3 regions of the Mesorhizobium sp. WSM3879 genome follow, and region 3 is predicted to be linked to each of the others. Evidence: predicted binding sites of a transcription regulator. Region 3 holds the regulator's gene; each other region holds the start of a gene.
What was found. The regulator PhoB, encoded in region 3, activates phosphate uptake and scavenging genes when phosphate is short. The targets are predictions, from matches to a motif close to TGTCATNNANCTGTCAT.
Positions count from the first base shown of each region.

Region 1 (10,165 bases), on a different contig from region 3:
AAGGAGAGCGCGAACACCTTCACCCAGGTGAAATAAGCGCGCATCCAGGCCGAGTCGCCGGTGGCGTTGTAGCGGAGCTTGAAGAAGAGAAGCACCCAGCCAAGTGCAATGGTGATCGCCGGAAACAGGATATGGAACGAGATATTCGCGCCGAACTGGATGCGCGACAGGATGAGCGGGTCCATGCTGGGCTCCGGCTGCAATTCAGGCTTGAAGGATAGGCTTCGAACACGCATCGGTCAAAGCGGCGCGGCGTCACGCGAGGCGCGTTGTCGCAGCGTCGGGCGGTCATGGACACACGCATCGCCTGACCGCTTGCCGGCGCCGTTCGACATCGCGAGCGGCGGCGACTGTCGAGAACTGTCAGGAGCACGGTCGATTGTCGGTTTGCATAAAACGACATCCGACCTATATCAGGTCACGTTTTCCAGCCGGCCATATTTCAGCATGTCATCCATCATCTCCATCTCCGGCGTCACGAAAACCTATGCCACCGGTTTCAAGGCGCTGAAGGAAATCAACCTCGACATCGAGCGCGGCGAGATCTTCGCCCTGCTCGGACCGAACGGCGCCGGCAAGACGACGCTGATCTCGATCGTCTGCGGCATCGTCAACCGCTCGTCGGGCAGCGTCACCGTCGACGGTCACGACATCGGCAGGGACTACCGCGCGGCGCGCAGCCTGATCGGGCTGGTGCCGCAGGAGCTCACCATCGACGCCTTCGAGACGGTCTGGGCGACGGTGAACTACAGCCGCGGCCTGTTCGGCAAGGCGCCCGACAAGGCTTTCGTCGAGAAGGTGCTGCGCGATCTCTCGCTGTGGGACAAGAAGGACGCCAAGGCGATCACGCTTTCGGGCGGCATGAAGCGCCGGCTGATGATTGCCAAGGCGCTGTCGCACGAGCCGCGCGTGCTGTTCCTCGACGAGCCGACGGCGGGCGTCGACGTCGAGCTGCGCCAGGACATGTGGGCGATGGTCAGGCGGCTGCGCGAGGACGGCGTCACCATCATTCTGACGACGCATTACATCGAGGAGGCCGAAGCGATGGCCGACCGGGTCGGCGTCATCAACCGCGGCGAGATCATCCTGGTCGAAGGCAAGGCCGAGTTGATGCGCAAGCTCGGCCGCAAGCAGATGACGCTGGAGCTGCGCGCGCCGCTCGCCGCCTTGCCCGTGGGCCTGTCGCGCTATGCGCTGGAGCTGTCGGCGGACGGCAACGAACTCACCTACACCTATGACAGCCAGAGCGACCGGCCGGGCGTCGCCTCGCTGATCCGCGATCTCGAGGCCGCAGGCATTCAGTTTCACGATCTCGACACCAAAAACAGCACGCTCGAAGAGATCTTCGTCAATCTGCTGAGGCAAGAGCCATGAACCGCCACGCGGCCATGAACCTTCGTGCAGTGTGGGCGATCTACCGGATGGAGATGGCGCGTGCGTTCCGCACGGTGCTGCAGAGCATCGTCTCGCCGGTGATCTCCACCTCGCTCTATTTCGTCGTCTTCGGCTCGGCGATCGGCTCGCGCATCACCGAGATCGACGGCATCAGCTACGGCGCTTTCATCGTGCCGGGGCTGATGATGCTTTCGCTTTTGACGCAGTCGATCTCGAACGCGTCGTTCGCGATCTATTTCCCGAAATTCGTCGGCTCGATCTATGAGCTCTTGTCGGCGCCGGTCTCCTATCTCGAGATCATCATCGCCTATGTCGGGGGCGCGGCGACCAAATCGATCATGCTCGGGCTGATCATCTTGGCCACCGCGGCGCTGTTCGTGCCGCTCAGGATCGAGCACCCGTTCTGGATGATCGCCTTCCTGGTGCTGACGGCGGTGACCTTCAGCCTGTTCGGCTTCATCATCGGAATCTGGGCCAAGACCTTCGAGCAGCTGCAGCTGGTGCCGCTGCTGATCGTCACGCCGCTCACCTTCCTTGGCGGCAGCTTCTATTCGATCCATATGCTGCCCGGCATCTGGAAGACGATCACGCTGTTCAACCCGGTCGTCTACCTGATCAGCGGGTTCCGCTGGAGTTTCTACGGCAAAGCGGACGTCTCGGTCGGCGTCAGCCTCGGCATGACGCTGGTGTTCCTGGCCGCCTGCATCGCGATCGTGGCGTGGATTTTCAGGACCGGGTATCGGCTGAGGAATTGACGAACAGGGCTTGCTTCAAATCGCCTTGATCAGCCGCAGCAGTCCAAGCATCTCCATCAGCGTTCCCTTGCGGAAGGCGATGTAGGTCGGCTCCTCCAGCCCGTGGAAGCGGCGCTTGAAGGCGGCCTGGCCCTGCAGGTTGAAGCGCGAGCGGTTGACCCAGGGCGACTCGTAGGCGCGCCGGAAGGTGCTGCGCCAGAAGCTCGATTCGGCAAAGCCGCTCGGCTCGACGTCAAGCAGCGGCGACAGGCCAAGCGTGACCACCGAAACGCCCTCCTCGCGAAAGCGGTCGACGGCGAATTTGGTCAGGCCGATCTCGGCATGCGGGGTGGCGTCGACCTGCTTGCGCTTGAAGGCGGTGGTATAGCCGATGACCTCGCCATTGCTGAACAGCGGGTCGAAATCGAGGATGGCGACGAGTTCGTCCTGCGGGCCGTGGAGGACGAAGCGGCGCATGTCGGCGCCGAGATGGTCGGCGAAAGGGCGGTTGAGAAAGCCCATCTCCCAACGTTTGACGATGCGCTCGCCGCGCCAATTCTCGGACAGCCGCGAAACCTCGTCGAGCAGCATGTTGACCCTGTCCTCGGCGAAGGTGAAGCCCTTCTTCGCCAGCCAGCGCTCCGAATAGCGCACGGTCTCGTTGCGCTTGCCGGAGAAATCATGCGCCGGCAGCTGCAGCCTCGTGTCGACGCCCAGCCGATTGATCTGATAGCCGAGCCCGGCCAGCACCTTTGCCGTGGCGGCGCTTATCTGAACGAACCAGGGGCCGCCGGCGGCCTCGACGAAGCGCTTGATGTAGCCCGGCCGGTCCGGCGGATCGACGACCGGATCGCCCAGCGCGAAATGGTGCTTCATCTTGGTGCCGAATGCGATGTAACCATCGCCTTCGCTGAAGTAGGACAGCTTCTGCTGCACGGCGGTGGAATAGGCGAGCGAGAAGTCGCCATGGCGCCGCACCAGCTCCAGGCGCTCGAGATGCGTCAGCTCGCGCCGCGGCACCTTGGGCGCCGCGCCGTCAAGAAACCTGTCGATATGGATGCGCAGGGATGGCATCAAGCGTCCGCATGCCGATGAAGAAAGACCCGAAGCCCACGGGCCTCGAATCAGTCGCCTTGGCGCGACGGATCGGTCATGTCGCGCCAGCGCCATATAGGATGCTATCGGCGGCGAATGAAGAGGGAATGTCTACCGGCCAAAGCCGGCGCTCCGGCTGCATCGTGAAACCATATTGCCAATTTCCATGCAATGTTATATATCATGTTATCTTTTTGTTCCGGCAGTTCGACGATGGAAGATGTTCTGAGGTCCCTCGGCTTTCTCTGCCTCGGCAGCAGGCTGAAGCGCATTGGCGAGCAGTTGCAGGCCGACACGCAGCGCGTGCTCGATCGCCTGGATGTGCGGATCCAGTCGAGTCAGTATCCGCTGCTCGCCGCGCTCGACAGGCTGGGGCCGCTGCCGGTCGGCGAACTGGCGCAGTCGCTCGGCATCGCGCAGCCAGGCGTGACGCGGGCCGCGTCGCTGCTCACCGAGCTCGGCCTGGTCGAAGTCACACCATCGGATGACGACCAGCGGCGCCGGATCGTTTCCCTCTCAGCGGACGGCCAGCGGCTGGTCGACGCCGCGAAGCACGACGTCTGGCCGCGCATCGAGGGCGCGGTCGCGGAATTGTGCGCGGACCTCTCCGGGCCGCTGCTTGGCCAGCTCGCCGCCATCGAGGATCGACTGGCGGCGACCCCGCTCGACCGCCGGGCGGACAAGGCCAAGACAGTCGCACCCAAGGCCGTCGCACAATGAAACATGTTCTCGACCGTCCGATCTGGAGCGCATTGGCGACGCGCCATCAGGCCTTTGCGGAAGGCGATACCCTTGCCAGGCGGTACCGGCCTTCGATCGTTCCCTTCGCCGCCACCGTTGCGGACGATGCGGAAAGCCTACAAGCCCTGGGCAAGCTGCTCCCGCCGCTTGAAAGCGCCATCCTGGTTCAGACGGACCCGATCGCCCTGCCTTCGGAACTTGCCGCGGTTTCGACCGCGTCCTTGGTGCAGATGGTTGCCGAGCAGCCGGTTGAAGCCGCCTCCGACGAGCGCGTGCAGCGACTGACGCCGGACGATGCGGCCGAGATGCTCGCTCTGGCATCGCTCACCAAGCCCGGCCCGTTCACGCTCGAGGCCTTGAGCCTCGGCGAATTCTGGGGCGTGAAGATCGACGGCAGGCTCGCGGCGATGGCCGGCGAGCGCATGAAGCAGCCCGGCTACTCCGAGCTCAGCGGCGTGTGCACGCATCCGGATTTCCGCGGCGGCGGCCTTGCCAAGCTGCTGTCGCTGTTCGTGGCGAACCGGATCATGGCGCGGGGCGAGGTTCCATACCTGCACGCCTACGCCAGCAATGCTCCGGCCGTCGGCCTTTACGAGGCCATCGGCTTCCGGTTGAGAACCACCCTGAACATGGCCGTGGTCCGAGGCGTGGAGTAATCGCAAGGTGAGGAGGGTCGCGGATCATCGCAACCCTCCCCCTGCTTAAGCGAGTCGCCAATCAGACCGCGATCTTGCCGCCGCCCTGCTTGGTGATGGCAACGACCGCCGGACGCACCGGCATGTCCGGCTTGAAGTCCGGCCACCGGGTCGATGGATCCTCGTAATAGGAGGGGCGGCCGAAAGCTTCCCAGTCCTCGCCGCCGTCGCCCGGATGCTGGACGGCGACGAAGGCGGTCTGGTCGTCCGGCGCGAATAGCGGGCCGCACATCTCGGCGCCGATCGGCACGCGGAAGAACAGCTTTGAAGTCGCCCGCGCCGTGCCCTCGGTGTCGACCGCCCACAGGCCGTCGGTACGGCCGGTGGCCTTCGGGCCCTGGCCGTCGGTCGCGACCCAGAGGCGGCCGGCCGAGTCGACGGCACAGTTGTCCGGCATGCCGAACCAGCCATTGGCGGTGGTGGCGGTCGAGAAGGTGGCGCCGACGTCGGCCACCGAGGGATCGCCGCATTTCAGGAGCACTTCCCACTTGCCCTTCATGGCGGCGAAGTCGCCGCCATCCTCGACGATCTCGATGATGTGGCCGAAGGCGTTCGCCGCGCGCGGATTGGCGGCGTCGACCTGGTCGGCCTTGCGCTTCGAATTGTTGGTCAGCATGACATAGACCTTGCCGTTGCCGGCATTGGGCTGAATGTCTTCCGGCCGGTCCATCTTGGTGGCGCCGAGCAGGTCGGCGGCGCGACGCGTCTCGATCAGAACGTCGGCCTGGCTGGCGAAACCGTTTTCCGCCGTCAGCGGACCTTCGCCGAACACGATCGGCATCCATTCGACCGAGCCGTCCTCGGCGAATTTGGCGACATGCAGCGTGCCCTCGTCGAGCAGGTTCATGTTGGCGGCGCGGTCGTTCGGATTGAACGTGCCTTTGGTGACGAATTTGTAGACATAGTCGAAGCGCTCGTCGTCGCCGAGATAGAAGACGACGCGGCCATCCTTGGTGACGATCGATTCGGCGCCTTCATGCTTGAAGCGACCCATGGCGGTTCGCTTCCTCGGCACCGAATTCGGGTCGTTGACGTCGACCTCGACGACCCAGCCGAAGCGGTTGGGCTCGTTCGGTTCCTTGGCGAGGTTGAAGCGATCGTAATGCGCGCCCCATTCATAGGCGCCCTCCGGAATGCCGAGACGCTTGTAGTTGGCGGCCTCCTTGTGGCCTTCCGGCAGCTCGCCCGAGAAATAGCCGTGGATGTTCTCCTCGGCCATCACATAGGTGCCCCAAGGCGTGACGCCGCCGGCGCAGTTGTTGAGGGTGCCGAAGACTTTGGTGCCGGACGGGTCGGCATTGGTCTTGACGCGATCATGGCCGGCTACCGGACCGGACAGCGCCATTTCGGTGGTGGACATGATGCGGCGGTTGAGCTTGCCGTCACGCACCGCCTGCCATTTGCCGCCGTCCTTGCGGATCTCGACGATGCTGCCGCCGTGCGCCGCCATTTCGACATCGACCTGCTCCTTGCTGAGCGGCGCCACCTCGGCGGCCTTCTTGCCGTCCTTGTCGACGATCTTGACGATGCCGGGGAACATCAGATGCGGGTTGGTGTATTCGTGGTTGACGACCAGCAGGCCATGCTCGGCCGAGCCTTCGATCGGGATATAACCGATATAGTCGTTGTTGTAGCCGAACTGTCTTGCCTGAGCTCCGGCCGATTGTTTTGCCGGGTCGAATTCCGGCGAATCGGTAAAGAGCGGGTCGCCCCAGCGCAAGAGCACGTCGGCATCGTAGCCGGGCGCGACGTGGTGCTTGTCGTCGATGCCGGCCTCGAGTTCGTCGAATTTGAAGGCCGAGGCCTCGGCGGCGCGCGCCTCGTCTGCCGCGACGAGCGCCAGCGGGCTCACGGTGGCGGCGATGGCCGAGACAGCTAGCGAGCCCTTGAGGAAGTCGCGGCGCGAGAAGCGCTCGGCGATGATCTCGCCCATCGTGCGGTTGTCGGTAGGATTGACGGGCGGGCCGTCATTCTCCTCGAGCTGGCTGGTACGGAAGCGGATCTCAGGTTGGGTCATGGGCTGTCCTCTGGCTCTTGAGGTGGCTGGAACGTGTAACCGGTCGATCCCTATAGGCGGCCGATCACATTTTCGTGACATCAGCCCCATTAAGCAACGCCAATTTGCCGGCTGATGACTGTTCGCCCATGCATTGGCCCCACACGAGGCCCACAACACACGGCGAGCAGACTCCCGAGCGGCCTCGGCGCAAGAACAACCATGGCTGCGGGGCTTGCCTTGCGAGATTCCGCCTTCGATCCCGTCGCAGCGTAGCTTGCCCGACGCCATCAGCTTGACGGCTTCGCGCGCTTCGGAAACAAAAGCGGCGAGCGGCGCGGCGAAGGCCGCTTCGGGAGGGATGAAGGTGAGTCTCTGGGGACTGGCGCAGCTTGGCGTTTCGACTGTGATTTTCCTGCTGGCCGCGATGGCGGCCAAACAATGGGGATTGGCGCCGAGTCTCGGCAAGATCGTGCTGACGCTGGTGCTCTATTCCGCCGGCAATCTGATCATGCTCAGGCTGATCCGCGAATTCGGCATGTCGGTGTCGTTCAGCCTGTCGGCCGTGATCCAGCTGGTCTCAGTCAATGTCGTGGCGCTGGTATTCTTTGGAGAGCGCCTCAACACTTTCCAAGCGACAGGCGTCGTGCTGGCAATCGCCGCCGTCGCGCTGATCACGCTCGGACCCTATATGCAGCGGCTGTAGTTGGAGCAGGCCCGGCATGAAATCGACCGCCAAGGCGCTGCTCAACAGAATAGAGTTCCCGGTGCTTGTGGCCGGGCTGGCCATCGCCTGCGGGCTATGGGGCCTGGTGGAACTGATGGGGGTGGCGCGTGCCACGACTCCGCATGCCTTCGACACGGAAATCCTGCTCGCCTTCCGCCATGCCGGGCAGCCGGACAGCCCGATCGGTCCGCTTTGGCTGCAAGGCGCGGTGCGCGATATCACCGCGCTCGGCAGCACCAGCGTGCTGGTGCTGATCACGACTGCGGTGATCCTCTATTTTCTGCTGATGCGCCGTCCGGCGACCGCACTGTTCGTGTTCGTTTCGGTGGCGGGCGGCCAAGCGGCGTCCAGCCTGCTCAAGTTCGAGGTCGACCGGCCCCGCCCCGATCTCGTCTCGCATCTCGTCAACGAGACCTCGCTGTCCTTTCCGAGCGGCCATGCGATGCTGTCGGCGGTGACCTATCTCACGCTGGGCTCGCTCGCCGCGCGCTTCCTGCCGAACCGCAGGACCAAGATCTTCGTGCTCGGCCTCGCCGTGCTCACCACGGTGCTGGTCGGAACCAGCCGCGTCTATCTCGGCGTGCATTGGCCGTCCGACGTGCTTGCCGGCTGGTGCGCCGGCTTTGCCTGGGCCATGTTGTGCTGGCTTGCAGCGCGCCTGCTGCAGCGGCGCAAAGTGGTGGCGGACAGCGAATGAGTGCTCATGTTTAAACTGTTTGTTATGATGCTTGAACCATCATGATATTTGGATTATCCATTGATACTGCAGACTCAGACAGGGGTTCTGGCCGATGATCACTGCCGCGCAGATGCGCGCCGCGAGGGCGTTGGCCGGTATCGACCAGAAAACGCTCGCCGAGCGCGCCGGGGTTTCGCTTCCGACCATCCAACGCATGGAAGCGAGTGAAGGTGTCGTCAGAGGCGTGGTCGATACGCTGATGAAGGTCATCCAGGCACTCGACGAGGCCGGGGTGGAGCTGATCGGCGAGAACCAGGCCAGCGAGCGCGGCGGCAGGGGCGTGCGCCTCAAGCCTGCCACGCCGCAGAACTCCCAAGGCTGAGCCGCACAAGAAGTCGCGACGGCGACCGCCGACAGCCCTGCCGACGATCCCGCCGCCTCTACGGAGCGGAAGAAGGCAGTTCATGGATCAGGTCCGGCGGTCAATCCACCCCCAGGCGCGGCCGTCCTTTGCCGAGCTGTTCACGCCCAAGCTGGTCACGGTGCTGCGCGAAGGCTACACGCTGGCGCATTTCAGGGCTGACGCCGTCGCGGGGTTGACGGTGGCCATCGTCGCGCTGCCGTTGTCCATGGCGATCGCCATCGCGTCCGGCGTGACGCCGGAGCGAGGCCTCTACACCTCGATCGTTGGCGGCTTCCTCATCTCCGCGCTTGGCGGCAGCCGCTTCCAGATCGGCGGTCCTGCCGGCGCCTTCATCGTGCTGGTAGCGGCGACGGTGGCGCGCGTCGGCGTCGACGGGCTGCTGCTCGCAACGATGATGGCCGGCGTCTTCCTGCTCGCCATCGGCTATCTCAGGCTTGGCACCTACATCAAGTTCATTCCCTATCCGGTGACCGTCGGCTTCACCGCCGGGATCGCGGTCATCATCTTCTCCGGGCAGATCGTCGAACTGCTCGGGCTGAAACTCGCCGGCAAGGAGCCCGGGCCGCTGGTGCCGAAGCTGACCGTGATCGGCGAGGCGATCGGCACGATCAATCCGGCCGCGACCTTCGTGGCGATGCTGACTGTCCTAACCATTGTCTTTTTGCGGCGCTGGCGGCCGAGATGGCCAGCGATGCTGATCGCCATCGGCATCGCCTCGCTGGTCGTGGGGCTGTTCGCCCTGCCTGCGGAAACGATCGGCACGAGGTATGGCGGCATCCCGCGGAACCTGCAATGGCCAGCCCTGCCGCCGGTCAGCCTTGAGAGGATGATCGACGTGCTGCCGGACGCGATCGCCTTCGCGCTGCTCGGAGCGATCGAGTCGCTGCTTTCGGCCGTGGTCGCCGACGGCATGAGCGGAAGGCGGCACCGCTCCAATTGCGAACTGGTGGCGCAAGGCTTCGCCAACATCGCGTCAGCCTTGTTCGGCGGCATTTGTGCCACCGGCACGATCGCTCGCACGGCCACCAACGTGAGGGCCGGCGCGCATGGCCCCGTCTCCGGCATGCTGCATTCGGCGATCCTGCTTGTCCTGATGCTTGCGGCGGCGCCCCTGGCCAGCTACATCCCGCTCGCCGCATTGGCCGGCGTACTCGCCGTCGTGTGCTGGAACATGTTCGAGAAGCAGGCTTTCGTCACGCTCCTCAGAGCCTCGCGTGGCGACGCGCTGGTGCTGATGGCGACGTTCCTGATCGTCATCTTCCGCGATCTCACGGAAGGCATCGTCGTCGGCTTCGCGCTCGGGTCGATCCTGTTCATCGATCGCATGGCCAAGTCCATCGCCGTCGAGGCCGATCTGCCGCTGGTGCCGGAGGACGTCGCCGATCGCGCCGCCACTTATGATTCAAGCCAGGCGGCCGACGCCGATACCGTCATCTATCGAATCTCCGGGGCATTCTTCTTCGGTGCCGCCTCGACCGTCGGCGCCGTGCTCGACCGCATCGCAGACCAGCGCAAGAATTTCATCCTCGATTGCTCGGCGGTGCCGTTCCTCGATTCGACGGCGGCAAACGTCATCGAGGGCGCCGCGCACAAGGCCGGACGCGCCGGCGTGCGCTTCATCATCGCGGGCGCCGCGCCCCAGACAAGGCGCATGCTGATCAACCACGGCCTCAAGCGGC
Region 1 is NZ_NSFZ01000003.1:211,560-221,724, forward strand. Features, by position in the region: gene CK218_RS07590 (cytochrome ubiquinol oxidase subunit I) at 1-185, opposite strand, end outside; gene CK218_RS07595 (ABC transporter ATP-binding protein) at 448-1,374, shown strand; gene CK218_RS07600 (ABC transporter permease) at 1,389-2,150, shown strand; gene CK218_RS07605 (phosphatidylglycerol lysyltransferase domain-containing protein) at 2,166-3,203, opposite strand; gene CK218_RS07610 (MarR family transcriptional regulator) at 3,438-3,944, shown strand; gene CK218_RS07615 (GNAT family N-acetyltransferase) at 3,941-4,621, shown strand; gene CK218_RS07620 (PhoX family phosphatase) at 4,683-6,677, opposite strand; gene CK218_RS07625 (hypothetical protein) at 7,024-7,362, shown strand; gene CK218_RS07630 (phosphatase PAP2 family protein) at 7,379-8,080, shown strand; gene CK218_RS07635 (helix-turn-helix transcriptional regulator) at 8,175-8,444, shown strand; gene CK218_RS07640 (SulP family inorganic anion transporter) at 8,527-10,165, shown strand, end outside.
Region 1: a site for PhoB is predicted at 6,741-6,757, ahead of CK218_RS07620 (PhoX family phosphatase). Genes of this name have one in related genera too.

Region 2 (10,165 bases), on a different contig from region 3:
CTGACGAGACTCTGCGCCGAGAACGGCATCGACATTGTTGGACCGCCGATGGAGGGCTGATCTGGCCCACAAGGGGGGAGATCGGCAGCCCCCTTCAACCGATTTGCATCTTCCTCGCCCGCAATCTCCGCTTGAAGGGTTTTGTGCAACGCGATACGCCCTTGCGCAAATCGACAGACCGGAGATTTCCCGTGAGCGCTGAGAAGACCAGAACCGAAACCGATACATTCGGTCCCATCGAGGTCGCGGCCGACCGCTACTGGGGCGCGCAGGCGCAGCGTTCGCTCGGCAATTTCAAGATCGGTTGGGAAAAGCAGCCGGCCTCGATCGTGCGCGCACTGGGCATCGTCAAGCGCGCCGCGGCCGAAGTGAACATGGAGATGAAACGGCTGGATCCAGCCATCGGCAAGGCAATCGTGGACGCCGCGCAGGAAGTGATCGACGGCAAGCTCGACGACCATTTCCCGCTCGTGGTCTGGCAGACCGGTTCGGGCACGCAGTCCAACATGAATGCCAATGAAGTGATCTCCAACCGGGCCATCGAGATGCTCGGCGGCGTGATGGGCTCGAAGAAGCCCGTGCACCCGAATGACCACGTCAATATGAGCCAGTCGTCGAACGACACCTATCCGACGGCCATGCATGTCGCCTGCGCCGAGCGGGTCGCGCATCACCTGATCCCGGCGCTACACCATTTGCACAAAGCGCTCGACGCCAAGGCCCGCGCCTTCAACCACATCATCAAGATCGGCCGCACCCACACGCAGGACGCCACACCCCTTACGCTCGGCCAGGAATTCTCCGGCTACGCCGCGCAGGTCGCGTCGTCGATCAAGCGCATCGAGCAGACGCTGCCCGGCCTGCAGGAACTGGCGCAGGGCGGCACCGCGGTCGGCACCGGGCTCAACGCGCCGGTTGGCTTTGCGGAAAAGGTGGCGGACCGGATCGCTGCCATCACCGGCATCGCCTTCGTGACGGCGCCGAACAAGTTCGAGGCGCTCGCAGCACACGATTCCATGGTGTTCTCGCACGGCGCGATCAACGCGGCGGCGGCGGCGCTCTTCAAGATCGCCAACGACATCCGCCTGCTCGGTTCAGGCCCGCGCTCGGGCCTCGGCGAGCTGTCGCTGCCGGAGAACGAGCCGGGCTCGTCGATCATGCCGGGCAAGGTCAACCCGACGCAGTGCGAGGCGCTGACGCAGGTCTGCGTGCAGGTGTTCGGCAACAATGCCGCGCTAACCTTCGCCGGCAGCCAGGGCCATTTCGAGCTCAACGTCTACAACCCGCTGATGGCCTATAATTTCCTGCAGTCGGTGCAGCTGCTTGCCGACGCTTCCGTATCCTTCACCGACAATTGCGTCGTCGGCATCGAGGCGCGGGAAGACAACATCAAGGCGGCGCTGGAGCGCTCGCTGATGCTGGTGACGGCGCTCGCCCCCACCATCGGCTACGACAACGCCGCCAAGATCGCCAAGACCGCGCACAAGAACGGCACCACGCTGCGCGAGGAAGCCTTGGCCACCGGGCTGGTCAGCGAGGCCGACTACGACCGGCTGGTGCGGCCCGAGGACATGACGCATCCGGGGTAGTTCTCGCGGCGCGGACAGGCCAAAGGGGTCGTCGTTCCAGGGCGAAGACGACCCGATCGGGCGTTTCGGCTAGCCTCCGAGGTCTGCTACTGCCGCCCCCACCGATGGCCTGGCTATTTTGCGGCGGCACAATTTACTCGTTAACCCCAATCCGCCGACACGATTTTCGCGCGCGTCCGCCGGTCACCGAAACATACTGCCTGTGAACAATGTGTCGCCGCATCGGCGGCTTTGGTGAACAGTCTTCGTCGTCTATCTGACTGGGCATTCAACACGATTCGGAGACTCGCCAATGTCCATCAACACTTCCGCCGCCGGTACCAGCATCGCGTCCAACAGTGCCACCACCATCCTGCTCGGCCGTATCCTGCTCGCCGTAATCTTCCTGCTTTCCGGCTTCGGCAAGCTTACCGCCATTTCCGGCACCGCCGGCTATTTCGGCGCCCTCGGCCTGCCGCTTCCGACCGTGACGGCCGTCGTGGTCGGCCTCATCGAGCTGCTCGGCGGCCTTGCCATTCTTGTCGGGTTCCAGACGCGGATCGCCGCCTGGTTGCTCGCCATCTTCACGATCGCTACCGGCCTGGTTGCTCACACCGGCTGGGCCGACCAGATGCAGATGATCCAGTTTCTCAAGAACCTCGCCATCACCGGCGGCTTCATCCTGCTCGCCTCCTCCGGCGCCGGCGCCTATTCGATCGACGCCAAGCGCGGCTGATCTCCTTCCCCTCCCAAGCTGAAACTTTGGCGGCGCGGAATTTTCCGCGCCGCTTTTTCGTTTTCTCGAGTGCAGGCGTACACTGCACCTAGAGCCGGTGCATTCCCGGGTACCGGCAAGGGAGGTGGGCCATGAACCGCAACGCGTTGCTTCTCGCCTCGCGGCTCCTGCTTGCCGCGCTGTTCGTGCCCTCGGGCTTCCAGGTGCTGACCAACATATCCGGCACGATCAATTACTTCACCGGCCTCGGCCTGCCGCTACCGACCCTGGCGGCCTGGGGCACCGGCCTGTTCGAGCTGATCGCCGGACTTTTGATCCTGGTCGGTTTTCAGACGCGGATCGCGGCGCTGCTGCTTGCCGCCTTCACTATCGTGGCCGGCTTCATCGGCCATTTCGGCCAGGGCGGCGAGGATGCGACTTTGGCCTTCATGCACCGGCAGATGCTGATGAAGGACATTGCCATTGCGGGGGGCTTCCTGGCGCTTGCCATGGCCGGCGCCGGCGCATGGTCGGCCGACGGACGCCCTTTCGGCGTCGGTGCCGAGATCACCTGAGCCGTCACTTGACGGAAATGCTCGGCCCGCCCTCGACCGCCAGCACCAGCCGGCGGTTGGTGATGCGCGCCAGCTGCGCCAGCCGCCCGGCAGGTCGTTCGCCATAGAGGTCGGCAAGCGACGCCGGCAGCACCAGCGCAAGCGCACCGTTGCCGCGGCTTTCCCATTTCAGCCGCGGCATGACCCCGGGCATCGCCGCCGTCAGCAGGTAGACGACGCGCATCATTGCCGCCAGCGCACGGGCGCGCTCGAGCATGCGCGGCGGCGCCAGGGTCTTGATCTCGGGCGCGATCGCATCGTTGAAGATGCCGTCATGGCGATAGGCGTTGGTCAGGGCCAGATAGGCGCGGCCAGGATGGTCGACGCCGATAAAGGACGCATGCGCGATGATGTTGAGCGACTGCCGGCCGCGATATTCGGGATGCGCCCGCCAGCCGATATCGGCAAGCAGGCAGGCGGCGTGGCGGTAGCGCGCCTCATCCACCGTCTCGTCGATGCCGAAGGCCTTGAAAGCCTTGTCCGTCCATTCGACGAGGTCATGCGCGTGATGGACCGAGCGCGAGCGCAGAAGCGCCAGTTCCTCCGCCGCGGAGATCAGCGGATCGGCCTTCTGCTCGGCGGCGTCGAGCAGCGAATAGAGGAAGCCTTCGCGCACGCCCTGCGCCGAGACGACGATCTTCGAGGGCTGCATTGCCGCCATGATTTCCTGCAGCACGACCGCACCGTAAGGCAGCAGCGAGCGGCGGTTCTTGGAGACGCCTTCGATGCCCTTGACCTTTTCGACCTCGCCCTTGGCCACCTGCCTTAGGAAGTTCAGGGCGCTGTCGGCGGCGATCTCGTAATGATGCATGACGCCGAGCGGGTAGTTGGTCATCTCCATATGGAGCCGGGCGAGGTTTCGCCAGGTTCCGCCGACGGCGTAGAACACCCTGCCCTGCCCACCCTTCAAAAGCTTCGCCCGCGCCAGCTCCTGGCGCGCGATCTTCTGCGCCTGGACGAGAGAGTTCTTCGCCATGTCCTGCAGGCGCAGGCCGCCGAGCGGCAGCGTGATACCGTCGCCGATCGCCTCGCCGTTGATGTCGACGAGTTCCAGGCTGCCGCCGCCAAGGTCGCCGGCGATGCCGTTGGCCGGATAGAAGCCGGAAATGATGCCGAGCGCCGAATAATGCGCTTCCTGGCGGCCGGAAAGCACGCGGATCTCGGTCTTCAGCACATCCTCGGCGCGGTGGATGAAGTCCGGGCCGTTGACCGCCTCGCGCGCGGCCGCGGTCGCCAGCACATAGATGTGTTCGGCGCCGGCCTGATCCGAAAGCGCGCGAAAACGGCGGAACTCCTCCATCGATCGCGTCACCGCCTCGGGATCGAGCTTGCCCGTCGAAACGATGCCGCGGCCGAGGCCGGCCAGCATCTTTTCGTTGAACAGCATCGTCGGCGAGCGCGCCAGCCCTTCATAGACGACGAGGCGGATCGAGTTCGATCCGATGTCGATGATCGACAGCGGCCGCCGGTCCTGGAGCCGGCCCTGCGAGACTGAAATCACGCGGCGCCGTTCTTCTTGCGGCGCTTGAACTGGGCAATGCGCCTTGGCGCATGCGATTTCAGCGCGTCACCCCGTCCGGAAAGACTCGGATTGGTCATGAAATATTCCTGCGCGTTGAACGGTTCCTCGCCCTCCTCGAGCGCAGCGCGCCGGGAGGTGCCATCAGCCAATACGTCGAAACTTTGCTGATTGTCCATGATGTTGCCGAGCATGATCTGGCCAAGCACCTGTTCATGCACAGTCGGATTGGTGATCGGCACCAGGGTCTCGACGCGGCGGTCGAGATTGCGCGGCATGATATCGGCCGAGGAGATGTAGACGATCGCTTCGTCGGACGGCAGACCGTGGCCGTTGCCGAAGCAGTAGATGCGGCTGTGCTCGAGGAAGCGCCCGACGATCGACTTCACTCTGATGTTCTCGGAAAGACCCGGCACCTGCGGCCTCAGGCAGCAGATGCCGCGCACGACGAGATCGATCTCGACGCCGGCGCGGCTGGCGTCATAGAGAGCATCGATGACGGTCGGATCGACGAGCGCGTTCATCTTCATCCAGATACGGGCCGGCCTGCCCTCGAGCGCATGGGCGATCTCCTCGGCGATGTGCCGCAGGATGCGGTCGCGCAGCGTGAACGGCGACACCGCAAGACGCATCTCCTCGGCAGGCTCGGCGTAGCCGGTGATGAAATTGAAGATCTGCGCGACATCGCGCGCGATCGTCGGGTCGGTGGTGAAGAAGGACAGATCGGTGTAGATGCGGGCGGTGACCGGATGATAGTTGCCGGTGCCGAGATGCACGTAATTGCGCAGCCGGCCGTCCTCGCGGCGGACCACCAGCGACATCTTGGCGTGTGTCTTCAACTCCAGGAAGCCGAACACGACCTGGACGCCGGCGCGCTCGAGGTCGCGCGCCCAGCGGATATTGGCCTCTTCATCGAAGCGCGCCTTGAGCTCGACGAGCGCCGTCACCGACTTGCCAGCCTCCGCCGCGTCGATCAACGCCCGCACGATCGGGCTGTCGTTCGAGGTGCGGTAGAGCGTCTGCTTGATGGCGACGACTTCCGGATCGGCCGCCGCTTGGCGCAGGAACTGCACCACGACGTCGAAGGATTCGTAGGGGTGGTGGACGATGATGTCCTTCTCGCGGATCGCGGCCAGGCAGTCGCCGCCATGCTCGCGGATGCGCTCGGGAAAGCGCGGGTTGTAGGGCGTGAATTTGAGGTCGTCGCGCGGGATGGCGACGATCTCGGAGATCTGGTTGAGCGCCAGCGGCCCGGTGAGCACGCTGATGCGGCTCGACGACACTCCGAGCTCGCCGGCGACGAAGTCGCGCAACTCGGCCGGCATCAGCGTGTCGAATTCGATGCGGATGACGGAGCCGCGGCGGCGGCGCTTCAGCGCCGTCTCGAACAGGCGAACGAGGTCTTCCGATTCCTCCTCCACCTCGATATCGCTGTCGCGGATGATGCGGAACGTGCCCGAGCCCTTGACCTCGTATCCAGGGAAGAGCTTGCCGATATAGAGGCCGACCGCTTCTTCCAGCGGGATGAAGCGGACATGATGCTTGCGGTCGGGCAGACGGATGAAACGCCGTAGCGCCACCGGCAAGCGCAAGAGCGCGCTCATCTCTTCGCCGTTCTTGCGGTGGCGCAGCTGCAGCGCCATCGAGAAACCGAGATTGGGGATGAACGGGAACGGGTGCGCCGGGTCGATCGACAGCGGCGTCAGCACCGGGAAAACCTGATCCTGGAAATGCTCCTCCAGCCACGCCTTCTCGTCCTTGGTCAGGCCATCGCGGGGGATGCTTTCGATGCCTTCCTTGTTGAGCAGCTCCATCAGGGCCGACAGGCTCTTCTGCTGGTCTTCCTGCAGGCGCTCGACCTCGCGCAGCAATTGCTCCAACTGCTGCTCGGGCGTGCGGCCGTCCGGGCTCTTCAACGCGATGCCCTCGCGCACCTGACCGGCGAGGCCGGCCACGCGCACCATGAAGAACTCGTCGAGATTTGCGGCCGAGATCGACAGGAAGCGGACGCGCTCGAGCAGCGGGTGATGCTCGTTCAGCGATTCCTCGAGCACCCGACGGTTGAACTGCAGCCAGGAAAACTCGCGGTTGACGAAACGGTCTGGATTGCCGCCGTCCGGGCTCGCCGCCTCGACGGTGATGAACTCGCTCTGCACCGGCTTCAGTTCGTTCATGGTTCCTGCTCTTGGCCACAAGGTCGTTCTATGAGCGCCATACGCCGCCGGACGCGCTATGCACGCTCTAACACGCTTTTATGACGCATGATGTCACGGAATCGCTTCGTTTCCGGCCTCATGCGCTTAACCGGCTCAACTTATCCTCTGCCAGGCTTTTGCGACAGTTTCATTTCATCGATCTTGCAAACCGGCCGGTTATGATCCAGATGCAAACGGGCCGAACTGAAGGAGACGACGATGGCAGGCGGTACCATTCCCCATTTCCAGAACGACGCGGGCCATCCGGCGATCGATATCGGCGTCAAGGAATTCATGTGCACCGGCGCCAACCCGCCTTTCGACCATCCGCATGTATTCCTCGACATGGGCGACGACAATGAAAAGGTCTGCCCTTACTGCTCGACGCTCTACCGCTATTCGCCGAAGCTGAAGGCGACGGAAACCGAGCCTGCCGGCTGCCTCTATATCGACCAGGCCGCCTGATCGCGGATCTGGGTGACCGCTAGACCATGGAGGAGGCGCGGTCCCGGCAGGTCGTCATCGCCGGGGCCGGAATCGCCGGACTGACGGCAGCTCTTGCCTTTGCCGAACACGGCCATGCCGTCACGGTGCTGGAACAGGCCAGCCAGCTCGAAGCGGTGGGCGCCGGCATCCAGCTTTCCCCCAACGCCACCCGTATGCTCAGCCGGCTCGGCGCGCTCGACCGGTTGCGGCTGAGCGCGATCCGCCCGGAAGCGGTGGTGCTGAAGGACGCCGCCAACTTGCGGGAACTGGCGCGCGTGCCGCTCGGCCAGACCGGCGAAGAGCGCTGGGGCGCGCCCTATCTGGTGGCGCACCGCGCCGACCTGCAGGCCGCGCTGGCGGCGCGCATGGCAGAGCATCCCGAGATCCAACTCGTCACCGGCGCGCGGGTGACGGACGTCGCTGTTCAGCCGCAAAACATCGCCGTCACCGCCGAAACGGATGGCGGCAGCATCGAGGCCGCCGGCGGCCTGCTGATCGGCGCCGACGGCGTCTGGTCGTCGGTTCGCACGGTGCTTGCGGGTCGAGAGCCGGCTTTCGGGAAGAACCGCTTCTCGGGCGAGCTGGCCTGGCGCGCAACGATTGCAGCGACAAGCACCGCCGGCCAGGCTTTTGCGGCGATCGCCGCCGGCGACTGCATCACCGCCTTCCTCCATCCCGGCTTCCATATGGTCGCCTATCCGGTGAGCAAAGGCAGCGACTTCAACCTCGCCGCTTTCACCAAGGGCGAGCGCATCGCCGAAGGCTGGTCCGGCCATGCCGATCCCGCCATTCTCGCCAGCGCCATGCGCGGCACGTCGCCCGCGCTGGCAAGGCTTGTCGCGCTTGCCGGGCCATGGACGGCGTTTCCGATCCACACCGTCGAGCAGGCGCGCTGGACGATGCCGCAGGGCGTCGCCCTGATCGGAGACGCGGCGCACGCCATGACCCCGTTCGCGGCGCAGGGCGCGGCGATGGCGATCGAGGATGCCGCGACGCTCGCCGATGTGATCGCCGACTTCGCCGGCGAGCCGCGGCAGAACCTCACCACATGGGAAAATCGCAGGCGGCCGCGCATCGAGAAGGTGCTCAGACGCGGCGCGCTCAACCGCCTGGCCTGGCACGCCTGGGGCCCGGTTGCGATCGCGCGCAACCTGGTGCTGGCGACGCGCCCGGCGGAGAAGCTCGCGGGAGATTTGGACTGGCTCTATGGCTGGGAGGAGCGGAACAGGCGGTGAGGCGTTCGCTGCAGCGGTGTCCTGCACGACCGCCAATGCTACCGCGCCTCGACAACTATGGAAGGCGAGACCGGCAGCGCGCTTCACCAACCGGTCGCTCAAAAGCCCGGCCGTTGGCGGCCGGGCTTCTCGAATTGGCGTCAGAAGCTCAGTGCAGGATCTGCGACAGGAACAGTTTCGTGCGCTCATGGCGCGGATTATCGAAGAACTCGGCCGGCGTGTTCTGCTCTACGATCTGGCCCTGATCCATGAAGATCACCCGGTTGGCGACCTTGCGGGCAAAGCCCATCTCGTGGGTGACGCACAGCATGGTCATGCCTTCCTCGGCAAGGCCAACCATCGTCTCCAGCACTTCCTTGATCATTTCAGGGTCGAGCGCCGAGGTCGGCTCGTCGAACAGCATGATGCGCGGGTTCATGCAGAGCGAGCGGGCGATCGCCACGCGCTGCTGCTGGCCGCCGGAAAGCTGTCCAGGATATTTGTTGGCCTGTTCTGGGATCTTGACGCGCTTCAGGAAATGCATGGCGATTTCCTCGGCCTGCTTCTTCGGCGTCTTGCGCACCCAGATTGGCGCCAGCGTGCAGTTCTCCAGGATTGTCAGATGCGGGAACAGGTTGAAGTGCTGGAACACCATGCCGACCTCGCGGCGCACCTCGTCGATCTTCTTCAGATCGTTGGTGAGTTCCTTGCCGTCGACGATGATCTTGCCCTTCTGGTGCTCTTCCAAGCGGTTGATGCAGCGGATCATGGTCGACTTGCCGGAGCCGGACGGACCGCAGATGACAATGCGCTCGCCGCGCATCACCTTGAGGTTGATGTCCTTCAGCACATGGAACTCGCCATACCATTTGTGCATGCCGACGATGTCGATGGCGACATCTGTCGTCGAGATGTGCATCTTCTTGGCATCGACCTTGAGGTCTTCCGCGCTGACGGCGTTTTCGGTGGCCATGGCCAATTCCCCTTTTTATCGTTTGTAGCCGGTGTCCAGCCGGCGCTCGGTGTACATTGAATAGCGCGACATGCCGAAGCAGAACAGCCAGAACACGAAGGCGGCGAAGATCAGGCCGGACTTCGGGGTCTGCGGCGTCGCCCAGTTGGGATCGGAGAAATTCTGCTTCACCACGCCGAGCAGGTCGAACATCGAGATGATGAGCACCAGGCTGGTATCCTTGAACATGCCGATGAAGGTGTTGACGATGCCGGGAATGACCAGCTTCAGCGCCTGCGGCAGCACGATCAAGCCCATCTTCTGCCAATAGCCGAGGCCGAGCGAATCGGCGCCCTCATACTGGCCCTTCGGGATCGCCTGGAGGCCGCCGCGCACCACTTCCGCCATATAGGCGGCGGCAAACAGCGACACGCCGATCAGCGCCCTGAGGTACTTGTCGAAGGTAACGCCCTCGGGAAGGAAAAGCGGCAGCATGACGCTGGCGAAGAACAGCACGGTGATCAGCGGAATGCCGCGCACCGTCTCGATGAAGACGACGCAAAGCCATTTGACGATCGGCATCTGGGAGCGACGGCCGAGCGCCAGAGCGATGCCCAGGGGCAGCGACACGGCCATACCAACGAAGGAGAGGCTGAGCGTCACCAGCAGCCCACCCCAGCGCGAGGTCTCGACATGCGGCAGGCCGAACACGCCGCCGACCAAAAGGAAGTGGGCGACGACCGGCAGCACGAGGAAGAGCAGGATGGCGTTCAGCCCCTTGCGCGGCACGCGCGGGATCAGCATCGGCACCAGCAACACCACGAACAGGATGGCGACCAGGATAGGCCGCCAGCGTTCCTCGATGTGATAGGTGCCGAACATGAACTGGCCGAACTTGGCGT
Region 2 is NZ_NSFZ01000012.1:91,078-101,242, reverse strand. Features, by position in the region: gene CK218_RS23780 (cupin domain-containing protein) at 1-60, shown strand, start outside; gene fumC (class II fumarate hydratase) at 192-1,589, shown strand; gene CK218_RS23770 (DoxX family protein) at 1,882-2,304, shown strand; gene CK218_RS23765 (DoxX family protein) at 2,436-2,858, shown strand; gene ppx (exopolyphosphatase) at 2,863-4,398, opposite strand; gene CK218_RS23755 (RNA degradosome polyphosphate kinase) at 4,395-6,590, opposite strand; gene CK218_RS23750 (zinc-finger domain-containing protein) at 6,831-7,076, shown strand; gene CK218_RS23745 (FAD-dependent monooxygenase) at 7,103-8,332, shown strand; gene CK218_RS23740 (amino acid ABC transporter ATP-binding protein) at 8,481-9,284, opposite strand; gene CK218_RS23735 (amino acid ABC transporter permease) at 9,300-10,165, opposite strand, start outside.
Region 2: a site for PhoB is predicted at 6,751-6,767, ahead of CK218_RS23755 (RNA degradosome polyphosphate kinase). Genes of this name have one in related genera too.

Region 3 (10,165 bases):
TGACCGGCGCCGAAATGGCGCGCATCGTGCGCAACACCGCCGGCCTCGCGCACACGCCGATCATCATGCTGACCTCGGTCGACCAGTCGCTCGCCAGCGCCGCCTACCGCGATCTCGGCATCGATGCGCAGCTGATCAAGCCGGCGCGTTCCTCGATCTTGCTGGAGACGCTGGTCGCCACCATCCAGCGTCATCGCCACAGCACGGCGGCCATCCATCCGGCCTTGACCGGCGACGTCGAGACCGGGGCCGGCGCGCCGCAGGCGTCCACGGCGCAGGCGACGGTGGCCGATCGCGTCCTGCTGCAGCCGCCGCCGGCGCGTGCCCGTCCACGCCTGGCCGGCGCGGAGCGCGGGCTCGACATTCTCGTCGCCGAGGACAACGAGGTGAACCAGATGGTGTTCACGCAAATCCTGGGCGAGACCGGATACCAGTTCGAAATCGTCGGCAACGGCCGCAAGGCGCTGGACGCCTTCGGCAGGCTCAACCCGCGCATGATCCTGATGGATGTGTCGATGCCCGAGATGAGCGGCCTGGAGGCGACCGCGGCCATCCGCCGGCTCGAAGCCGAGATGGGCACGCATGTGCCGATCGTCGGCGTCACCGCGCATGCGCTGAAGGGCGACCGCGAGCGCTGCCTGGAAGCCGGCATGGACGATTACCTGCCGAAGCCGATCAGCCCGAAGGCGCTGCTCGAGAAGCTTGAAAGATGGCTCGGGTCGGGCGCGGAAGTTCGCCGCAGCGCCGGATAACAGCCTTTCTGCGCGGCCGTTCACGGCGTCGTCGACGAGGCCCGTCATCTGCGTCCAACGCAGACATATGGTGTGATCGCACCATACAAAACGAAGGCCAGGTCAGGACAATAGTTCCTGTCGATTCCGCCCTTCGGTTACGGGCGGGAGCAGCGACCGCCGGCAAGGAACAGCGTCGACTCTACCCCAACGGACCTGTTTTCGGCGATGGCCAGGCCATGATCCGCTCTGGCGCACAGGCAACGCGCTCTCGTCCGGATTTTATTTCCCGGCGGCCGGAGATCCCGGCCGCCGGGATAATTTTTGATTCAAAACTCGGACAAGCTGCTGATTCCCGCAGCAAACTTCGGCTCGGTCCGCAAATGGCGGCCGCAGGCCCCCCAGGCATCCCTGTTCAGGCGTTACCGGGCTGACACGAAACTGTCATGCGACTGTAATAATCGAAGTCTATTGCGCTCACCAGGCGCCGATAGACAAGGGTTGCCGAAAGACCATATTCCGAACAGGAGCAGGCCACATGAGACATTTCATCCGCTCGGCGGCCGTTGCGATTGCAATGGCTGCGGCATCCACGCTTTCCCTCTCCGCCGCTATGGCGGCCGACATCTCCGGTGCCGGCGCTACCTTCCCCTATCCGATCTATGCCAAGTGGGCCGACGCCTACAAAAAGGAGACCGGCATCGGTCTCAACTATCAGTCGATCGGCTCCGGCGGCGGCATCAAGCAGATCAAGGCCAAGACCGTGACCTTCGGCGCCTCGGACGCGCCGCTCAAGGGCGAGGATCTCAAGTCGACCGGGCTCGCGCAGTTCCCGATGGTGATGGGCGGCATCGTTCCGGTCGTCAACCTCGAAGGTGTCAAGCCGGGCGAACTGGTGCTCGACGGCCCGACGCTGGCCGACATCTTCGTCGGCAAGATCACCAACTGGAACGACGAGGCGATCAAGAAGCTCAACCCCGACGTCAAGCTGCCCGACCAGGCGATCGCGGTCGTCCACCGTTCGGACGGCTCGGGCACCACGTTCAACTTCAGCTACTATCTGGCCGAAGTCAGCGCCGACTGGAAGTCGAAGGTCGGCGTCAATACCGCGCTCGAGTGGCCGGTGGGCATCGGCGCCAAGGGCAACGAAGGCGTCGCCAACAACGTAGCGCAGACCGGTGGCGCGATCGGCTATGTCGAGTATGCCTATGCCAAGCAGAACAAGCTCACCTATACCGACCTGATCAATAAGGACGGCAAGAAGGTAGAGCCGACCGCTGCCGCGTTCTCGGCCGCTGCAGCCAATGCCGACTGGAGCTCCAAGCCTGGCTACGGCGTCATTCTGGCCAACCAGGCTGGTGCTGAAAGCTGGCCGATGACCTCCGCGACCTGGATCCTCGTCTACCAGAAGCCCGATGATGCGGCGGCCACCACCGAAGCACTCAAGTTCTTCGCCTGGTCCTACGCCAAGGGCGACGACATGGCCGCCGAGCTGGACTATGTTCCGATGCCCGACGCGGTCGTGAAGAGCGTCGAGGAAATGTGGAGCAAGGACATCGTCGACAGCAACGGCAAGCCGCTCTACTCCGGCATGTAATTCCTACGGAATAAGGAGGGCGCCGCTGGCGCCCTCCTGTCTCTTTCGAAATGCGAGGGGCGAAATGACAGCCGTTTCCGAAGCCGTGACATCGTCCGCCATACGGACCAGGGAAGCGACGGTGCGCCGCTTCGCCCTGACCGACACGATCTTCCGAACGGTCACGCGTCTCTCCGCCATACTCGTGCTGGTTCTTCTGGGCGGCGTCGCGGTCTCGCTGATCGCCGGCTCGTGGGAGGCGCTGTCGAAGTTCGGCTTCTCCTTCCTGACTACTGAATCCTGGAATCCGGTGACCGAGAATTTCGGCGCGCTCGCGCCCATCTACGGCACCGTCGTCACTTCGGCCATCGCCATCCTCATTGCCGTGCCGATCGGCATCGGCATCGCCGTCTTCCTGACCGAGCTCTGCCCGCGCCCGCTCAGGCGCCCGATCGGTATCGCGGTCGAGCTGCTCGCCGGCATTCCCTCGATCATCTACGGCATCTGGGGCCTGTTCGTCTTCGCGCCATTCCTGCAGACGACGGTACAGCCGTTCATCATCAATCTTTTCCACGGCATACCGGGTCTCGCCAGCCTGTTTGCCGGTCCGCCCTACGGCATCGGCCTGCTGACGTCGTCGCTGATCCTGGCCATCATGGTGCTGCCCTTCATCACCTCGATCACCAAGGACGTGTTCGACACGGTGCCAGCGGTGCTGAAGGAATCGGCTTACGGCATCGGCTGCACAACCTGGGAAGTGACCCGGCGTGTGGTCATCCCCTATACGCGGGTCGGCATCATGGGCGGCGTCATGCTCGGTCTTGGCCGCGCGCTCGGCGAGACGATGGCCGTCACCTTCGTCATCGGCAATGCGCACCGCATCAGCGCCTCGCTGTTTGCGCCCGGCACGACGATCTCGGCGACCATCGCCAACGAATTCACCGAAGCCGACGGCGAGCTTTACACGTCCTCACTGGTGGCACTCGGACTGATCCTGTTCATCATCACCTTCATCATCCTCGCGCTCGCACGCTACATGCTGTTGCGCATCGATAGCCGCACGGGAGCCTGACCGATGTCGACAGCCGCATCGCTCCACCGAAGCCGCAAGCGCAAGAACGCCGTGATGATGGCGCTGTGCACCATAGCGGCGGGCATCGGCCTCGTCTGGCTGGCGCTGATCCTCGGCGCCCTTCTCTATAAGGGACTCTCGGGGCTCTCGCTTTCGGTGTTCACGCAAATGACACCGCCGCCCGGCGACGCCGGCGGCCTGCTCAACGCCATCTACGGCAGCATCGTGATGACCGTCATCGGCATCGTCGTCGGCACGCCGATCGGCGTGCTCGCCGGAACCTATATGGCCGAGTACGGGCGCTTCTCGCGCCTCACGACAGTGGTGCGCTTCATCAACGACATCCTGTTGTCGGCGCCGTCGATCATCGTCGGCCTGTTCGTCTACGAGCTGATGGTGCGGCCGATGGGTCATTTCTCGGCGATCGCCGGCGCGGTGGCGCTGTCGATCCTGGTGATCCCCGTTGTCGTGCGCACCACCGAGGACATGCTGAACCTTGTGCCCAACGCGCTGCGCGAGGCTGGCACCGCCATCGGCGCGCCGCGCTGGGTGGTGATCCGCTCGGTCGCCTATCGCGCCGCACTGTCCGGCATCGTCACGGGCATATTGCTGGCAATCGCCCGCATTTCGGGCGAGACGGCGCCGCTGCTCTTCACAGCGCTCAACAACCAGTTCTGGTCGAGCAATCTCAACGCGCCGATGGCCAGCCTGCCGGTGACCATCTTCCAGTTTGCGCTGAGCCCTTATGAGGAATGGCAGCAACTGGCCTGGACGGGCGCACTGATAATCACCCTGACGGTTCTCGGGCTGAGCATCTTCGCCCGCAGCCTTACCGGACGCAGAGAGGACAGATGAAACCGATGTTGTCCACCGACCTGAACGTAGCCGAGACGACCGCCGAGAAGGCCAAGATCGAAGTCAAGAACCTCAACTTCTACTATGGCCAGTCGAAGGCGCTGAAGGACATCAACCTGTCGCTGCCCGAGCGCAGCGTCACCGCCTTCATCGGACCTTCGGGCTGCGGAAAGTCGACGCTGCTGCGCGTGCTCAACCGCATCTACGAGCTCTACCCGAAGCAGAGCGCCGAAGGCCAGGTGCTGCTCGACGGCAAGAACATCCTCGACCCCTCGCAGGACCTCAACCTGCTCAGGACCAAGATCGGCATGGTGTTCCAGAAGCCGACGCCGTTCCCGATGTCGATCTACGAGAACATCGCCTTCGGCGTCAGGCTGTATGAGAAGATCAGCAAGGCCGAGATGGACAATCGCGTCGAACAGGCGCTGAAGCGCGCCGCGCTGTGGAACGAGGTCAAGGACAAGCTCAACGCCAGTGGCCAGAGCCTTTCGGGCGGCCAGCAGCAGCGGCTCTGCATCGCCCGCACCGTGGCGGTGAAGCCGGAGGTCATCCTGCTCGACGAGCCGGCATCGGCGCTCGATCCGCTCTCGACCGCCAAGATCGAGGAGCTGATCGACGAGCTGCAGGCCGACTACACGATCGTGATCGTCACCCACAACATGCAGCAGGCGGCGCGCGTGTCGCGGCAGACGGCGTTCATGTATCTCGGCGAGCTGATCGAATTCGACCGGACCGAGAAGATCTTCACCTCGCCCCGCGAGAAGCGCACGCAGGACTACATCACCGGCCGCTTCGGCTGAGTTCATACGAGGACATAACCATGGCCCATACGGTCGCTTCCTTCGACGAGGATCTGAGGCAGATCAGCCAGCTCATCCGCGACATGGGCGATCTTGCCGGCTCGATGGTCGGCGCGTCGACCAAGGCTCTGCTGAATTCCGACAACGCGCTGGCGCAGCGCGTGGTCTCCGACGATGCCATCATGGACGCGCGCCAGCGCGAGCTCGACGATCGCGCCATCACGCTGATTGCCAAACGCCAGCCGATGGCCGACGACCTGCGCAGCGTCGTTGGCGCCATCCGCATGGCCGGCGATCTCGAGCGCATCGGCGACCTTGCCAAGAACATCGCCAAGCGCGTCGGCTCGGTCGGCATCAGCGCCGCGCCGCGCGACCTTTCGCACTCCATCGACTCGATGGCGCAGCTGGTGCTGATCCAGGTCCAGGGCGTGATCGAGGAATACGCGACCGGCGACGCCACGGCGCTCGCCAAGCTCCGCAACGACGACGAGCGCATCGACGTCAAATACACCTCCGTCTTCCGCGAGCTCCTGACCTACATGATGGAGGATCCGCGCAACATCACGGCTTGCACGCATCTGTTGTTCTGCGCCAAGAATCTGGAGCGCATCGGCGATCACGTCACCAACATCGCCGAGAACGCCTACTATGTGCTGACCGGCACGCAATTGCCCGCGAATCGTCCTAAGCAGGACGAGACGGCGATGTCGGCGCCGGCGGCCTGACAGCGAAGGTGCCTGCTAAATGATCGCGCCACGCATCATGGTGGTGGAGGACGAGGAGCCGCTGGGGGTGCTGCTCCGCTACAACCTCGAATCCGAGGGCTATCAGGTCGAGGTGGTGACGCGCGGCGACGAGGCCGAGATCCGCCTGCAGGAGAATGTGCCCGACCTGCTGGTGCTCGACTGGATGGTGCCGGCGGTGTCCGGCATCGAGCTTTGCCGGCGCCTCAGGATGCGGCCCGAGACCGAACGCCTGCCGATCATCATGCTGACGGCGCGCGGCGAGGAAAGCGACAGGGTGCGCGGCCTCTCGACGGGCGCCGACGACTATCTGGTCAAGCCGTTCTCGACACCGGAGTTCATGGCCAGGGTCAAGGCGCTGCTGCGCCGCGCCAAGCCGGAGGTGCTGTCCAGCGTGCTCAAGGTCGGTGACATCGTCCTCGACCGCGAATCGCACCGCGTCTACCGCAAGAAGAGCGAGATCAGGCTCGGTCCGACCGAGTTCCGGCTGCTGGAATTCATGATGCGGCATCCCGGCCGGGTGTTCTCGCGCAGCCAGCTGCTCGACAATGTCTGGGGCGAGACGATCTATATCGACGAGCGCACCGTGGACGTGCATGTCGGACGCCTGCGCAAGGCGGTCAACAACGGCCGGATGCCCGATGTGATCCGCACCATTCGCGGGGCGGGCTATGCGATCAAGGAAGACTAGATCCTCGGCTCGATGTTCTGACGGGTTCGGCAATTCCGGGATCTGCGTTGGTGGGTAGCCGAGACGCCTGTGCTTCGTCATCCACGGGCGGAGGGAGCTCCGCTCCTGCTCCGCCCTGGAATGACGAAGCTGCGGGGGGCTTCACTAATCTCCGGCGTCTGCAGGATGCTCGGAAGCTAACGATCGCTCTCGAAGCTGCTCAGGCTACGTTCTTGCCCGCTCTTGCCTGCACGCCCGAGGCGAAAATCTCCTGGTCGACGAAGGTCAGCGCGCGCACGGCGCAGCCTTCGCGGATCAGCGGCAATTCGTTCGGCTCGGTATCGAAGGAGATCGAATTTGAATGCTGGCCGCCGGCGGTCTGGGCGATCGCCTCGCGCAGCGCCGGCTCGATCAGGTCGAAGGCGGCGGCGCTGACGCCGACCATGGCGACCGGCGCCGGGTCGATCAGCGCGAACAGGCTGCCAAGGCCGAAGCCCAGCGCCTCCCCGGCCCGGCGATAGGCCTCGCGCTCCGGGCCATCTGTCTCGCGCGCCTTGGCGGCGAGCGCCCGCATGTCGGCGTCGCCGACATCGATCGGCTCGGCGTCCTCGCTCATCTTCATGGCGCTGCGCCAGATGGCGTAGTTGCCGGCATAGGCCTCGACGCAGCCGCGGCGTCCGCAACGGCAGAGCGCGCCGCTCGGACGATGGATCATGTGGCCGAACTCGCCGCCGGACGAATGTGTGCCGGTGAACAGCTCGCCCTTCAGCACCAGGCCCATGCCGATGCCGTGCGAGAGCAGAATGGCGATGAAATTGTCGCGATAGCGGTGGGGATCGCGCCACTGCAGCGCCACAGCCATCATGTTGCAGTCGTTTTCCATGGTGGCCGGAATGCCGAATTCCTTTTCCAGGATGTCGGCGAAGGGAATGTCGGTCAGCGGCGTGATCGGCGACCACAGCATGGCGCGGGCATGGGAATCGGTGATGCCCTGGATGCCCATGGCGATGCGGGCGACGCTGCCGACGTCGAGGTCCGGATCGTCCAGCCGGCGCCGCACGATCGCCAAGCATTCGCCGATCAGCTCGTCGCGCGGCATGGTGAGCGTATCGAGGCGGCGCTGCTCCTCGGCGATGACCTGGCCCGCATAATCGATAACGGCGACCGAGAGGAAATTGAGCGACAGCACCACTGTCACCACCGCCGCCGCCTCCGGCTTGAGCGCGAGGCCCACCTGTGGCCGGCCGCGCTTCAGAGACGCGGTCTCGCTCGGCTTGCTCTCGGCCAGGATGCCTTCCTGGATCAGGTCGGAAGAGATCGCCGAAATGGTCGAATGGCTGAGCCCGGTGGTCGCGGCGATTTCCGTGCGCGACGGCTGGCCGGCCCGGCGCACGGCCGAGAGCACCATGGCGCGGTTGCGCCGGCGCAGGTCGTCGTGGCGGATTCCGACCGACATTTTGTCTCCTCCCAGTCAGCGCGGCCTCTCGATCATGCACAGGACTCGGCGACGCACCAGATTGGTTCAGTCCCGGACGCCGGCACCCGAACCGTCCTGGTTTTTTAAAATATTCGGTGGACGCGGTCTGCGCTTCCTCCGAACTGTTCCGCGATAGTGGCAGAAGCGGTCGGCACTGTCATTATTTATTGCGGGTCTCGAAAAAAAGTACGCGACACCTCAAAAACCGTCAGAATTGCAGTTGACAGCGCTTTAGCGTTCGATCAGTATTTTTTCGAGGCTCGAAAAAAAGCCTCTACATGGCCTTCGGGCCAGTCTGGGTCGCGCCGCGAGGGGCGCAGGGAGGATATCATGAAGAGATTCGCAGCCGCCATTCTGGCGGGCGTCGCCATGTCGTTGACGTTGGCGTCGGTCGCCGAGGCGAAGGACAAGGTGATCGGCGTTTCGTGGTCCAATTTCCAGGAAGAGCGCTGGAAGACCGACGAAGCGGCGATGAAGAAGGCGATCGAGGCCGCCGGCGACAAGTACATATCCGCCGACGCACAGTCCAATCCAGGCAAGCAGCTGACCGACGTCGAAAGCCTGATCTCGCAGGGCGCGAATGCGTTGATAATCCTGGCGCAGGACGCCTCGGCGATCGGACCGGCGGTGCAGAAGGCACTCGACGAAGGCATTCCGGTCGTCGGCTACGACCGCCTGATCGAGAACAAGGACGTGTTTTATCTGACCTTCGACAACAAGGAAGTCGGCCGCATGCAGGCCCGCGAGGTGTTCAAGGCCAAGCCCGAGGGCAATTACGTCTTCATCAAGGGCTCGGGCGCCGACCCGAACGCCGATTTCCTGTTCTCCGGCTCGATGGAAGTGCTGAAGGAAGCCATCGACAGCGGCAAGATCAAGAATGTCGGCGAGGCCTATACCGATGGCTGGCTTCCCGCCAATGCGCAGAAGAACATGGAGCAGTTCCTGACCGCCAACGACAACAAGGTCGACGCGGTGGTGGCGGCCAATGACGGCACCGCCGGCGGCGTCGTCGCGGCTCTGACGGCGCAAGGGCTGGCCGGCACCGTTCCGGTCTCGGGCCAGGACGGCGACCATGCCGCGCTCAACCGCATCGCGCTCGGCACCCAGACGGTGTCGGTGTGGAAGGACGCGCGCGAGCTCGGCAAGCACGCCGCCGAGATCGCCTCGCAGCTCGCCGACGGCAAGAAGATGACCGACATCGCGGGCGCCAAGGACTTCACGACGCCTGGCGGCAACACCGTCAAGTCGCTGTTCCTGACCCCGGTCGCAATCACCAAGGATAATCTCAACGTCGTCATCGACGCGGGTTGGATCAAGAAGGATGAAGTCTGCGCGGGCGTTGCCGCCGGCAGCGTCGCGGTCTGCAACTAAGCTGGCCGTCAGGTTCAAACGCAGCGCCGCGGCCCAACGGCCGCGGCGTTTCTCGAAAGGCTTTCGGGCGTACTGAAGCCGGAGACCATTGGGGCAGTTCACTGTCCGGCAGGATCGCCGAACTGCTCCAGCCGTTTGTTTCCGCGCAATTCCAGGCGGCTACGCACTTTTTCCTGGAATTGCTCTAACATCGTGGTCCGGCATCCGCGCCAGACGGCAAGCCGGCGGGAGGAGATCATGACCGATACGACCTCTGATACGCCGGCCAACCCGGCGGCGGATCGCGCGCGGGCTTCCGAACTGAGCACCGTCGGGCGCTTCCTCAAGGCGACCGAGCTCGACACACGCATGCTCGGCATGGTCGGCGCGCTGCTGATCATCTGGATCGGCCTGCATGTCATCTCGAGCCTGCGGCTCGGCGTCAATCCGCTCGATTTCGACAGCCGAACGTTCCTGACGCCGCGCAACCTGTGGAACCTGTCGGTGCAGACCTCGGCCGTGGCCATCATGGCTTCCGGCATGGTGCTGGTCATCGTCATGCGCAACATCGACCTCTCCGTCGGATCCGCCGAGGGTTTGATCGGCATGGTGATGGGCTTTGCCCAAGTGCATTTCCTGGTGCGAATGGTTGGGCTCGAGCTTGGCAATCCCTGGATCTGGGTGCTGGCACTGTTGATCGGCCTGGCGCTCGGCCTGCTGATCGGCGCCTTCCAGGGCTTCGTCATCGCCTATCTCGAAGTGCCGGCCTTCATCGTGACGCTTGGCGGGCTGCTGGTCTGGCGCGGTGCTGCCTGGTGGGTCACCAGCGGCCAGACGGTGGCGCCGCTCGACGCCACCTTCCAGCTGATGGGCGGCGGACCGGCCGGCTCG
Region 3 is NZ_NSFZ01000007.1:147,135-157,299, forward strand. Features, by position in the region: gene CK218_RS17615 (response regulator) at 1-752, shown strand, start outside; gene pstS (phosphate ABC transporter substrate-binding protein PstS) at 1,270-2,328, shown strand; gene pstC (phosphate ABC transporter permease subunit PstC) at 2,393-3,379, shown strand; gene pstA (phosphate ABC transporter permease PstA) at 3,383-4,234, shown strand; gene pstB (phosphate ABC transporter ATP-binding protein PstB) at 4,231-5,034, shown strand; gene phoU (phosphate signaling complex protein PhoU) at 5,055-5,759, shown strand; gene phoB (phosphate regulon transcriptional regulator PhoB) at 5,779-6,468, shown strand; gene CK218_RS17650 (ROK family transcriptional regulator) at 6,668-7,903, opposite strand; gene xylF (D-xylose ABC transporter substrate-binding protein) at 8,255-9,295, shown strand; gene CK218_RS17660 (sugar ABC transporter permease) at 9,533-10,165, shown strand, end outside.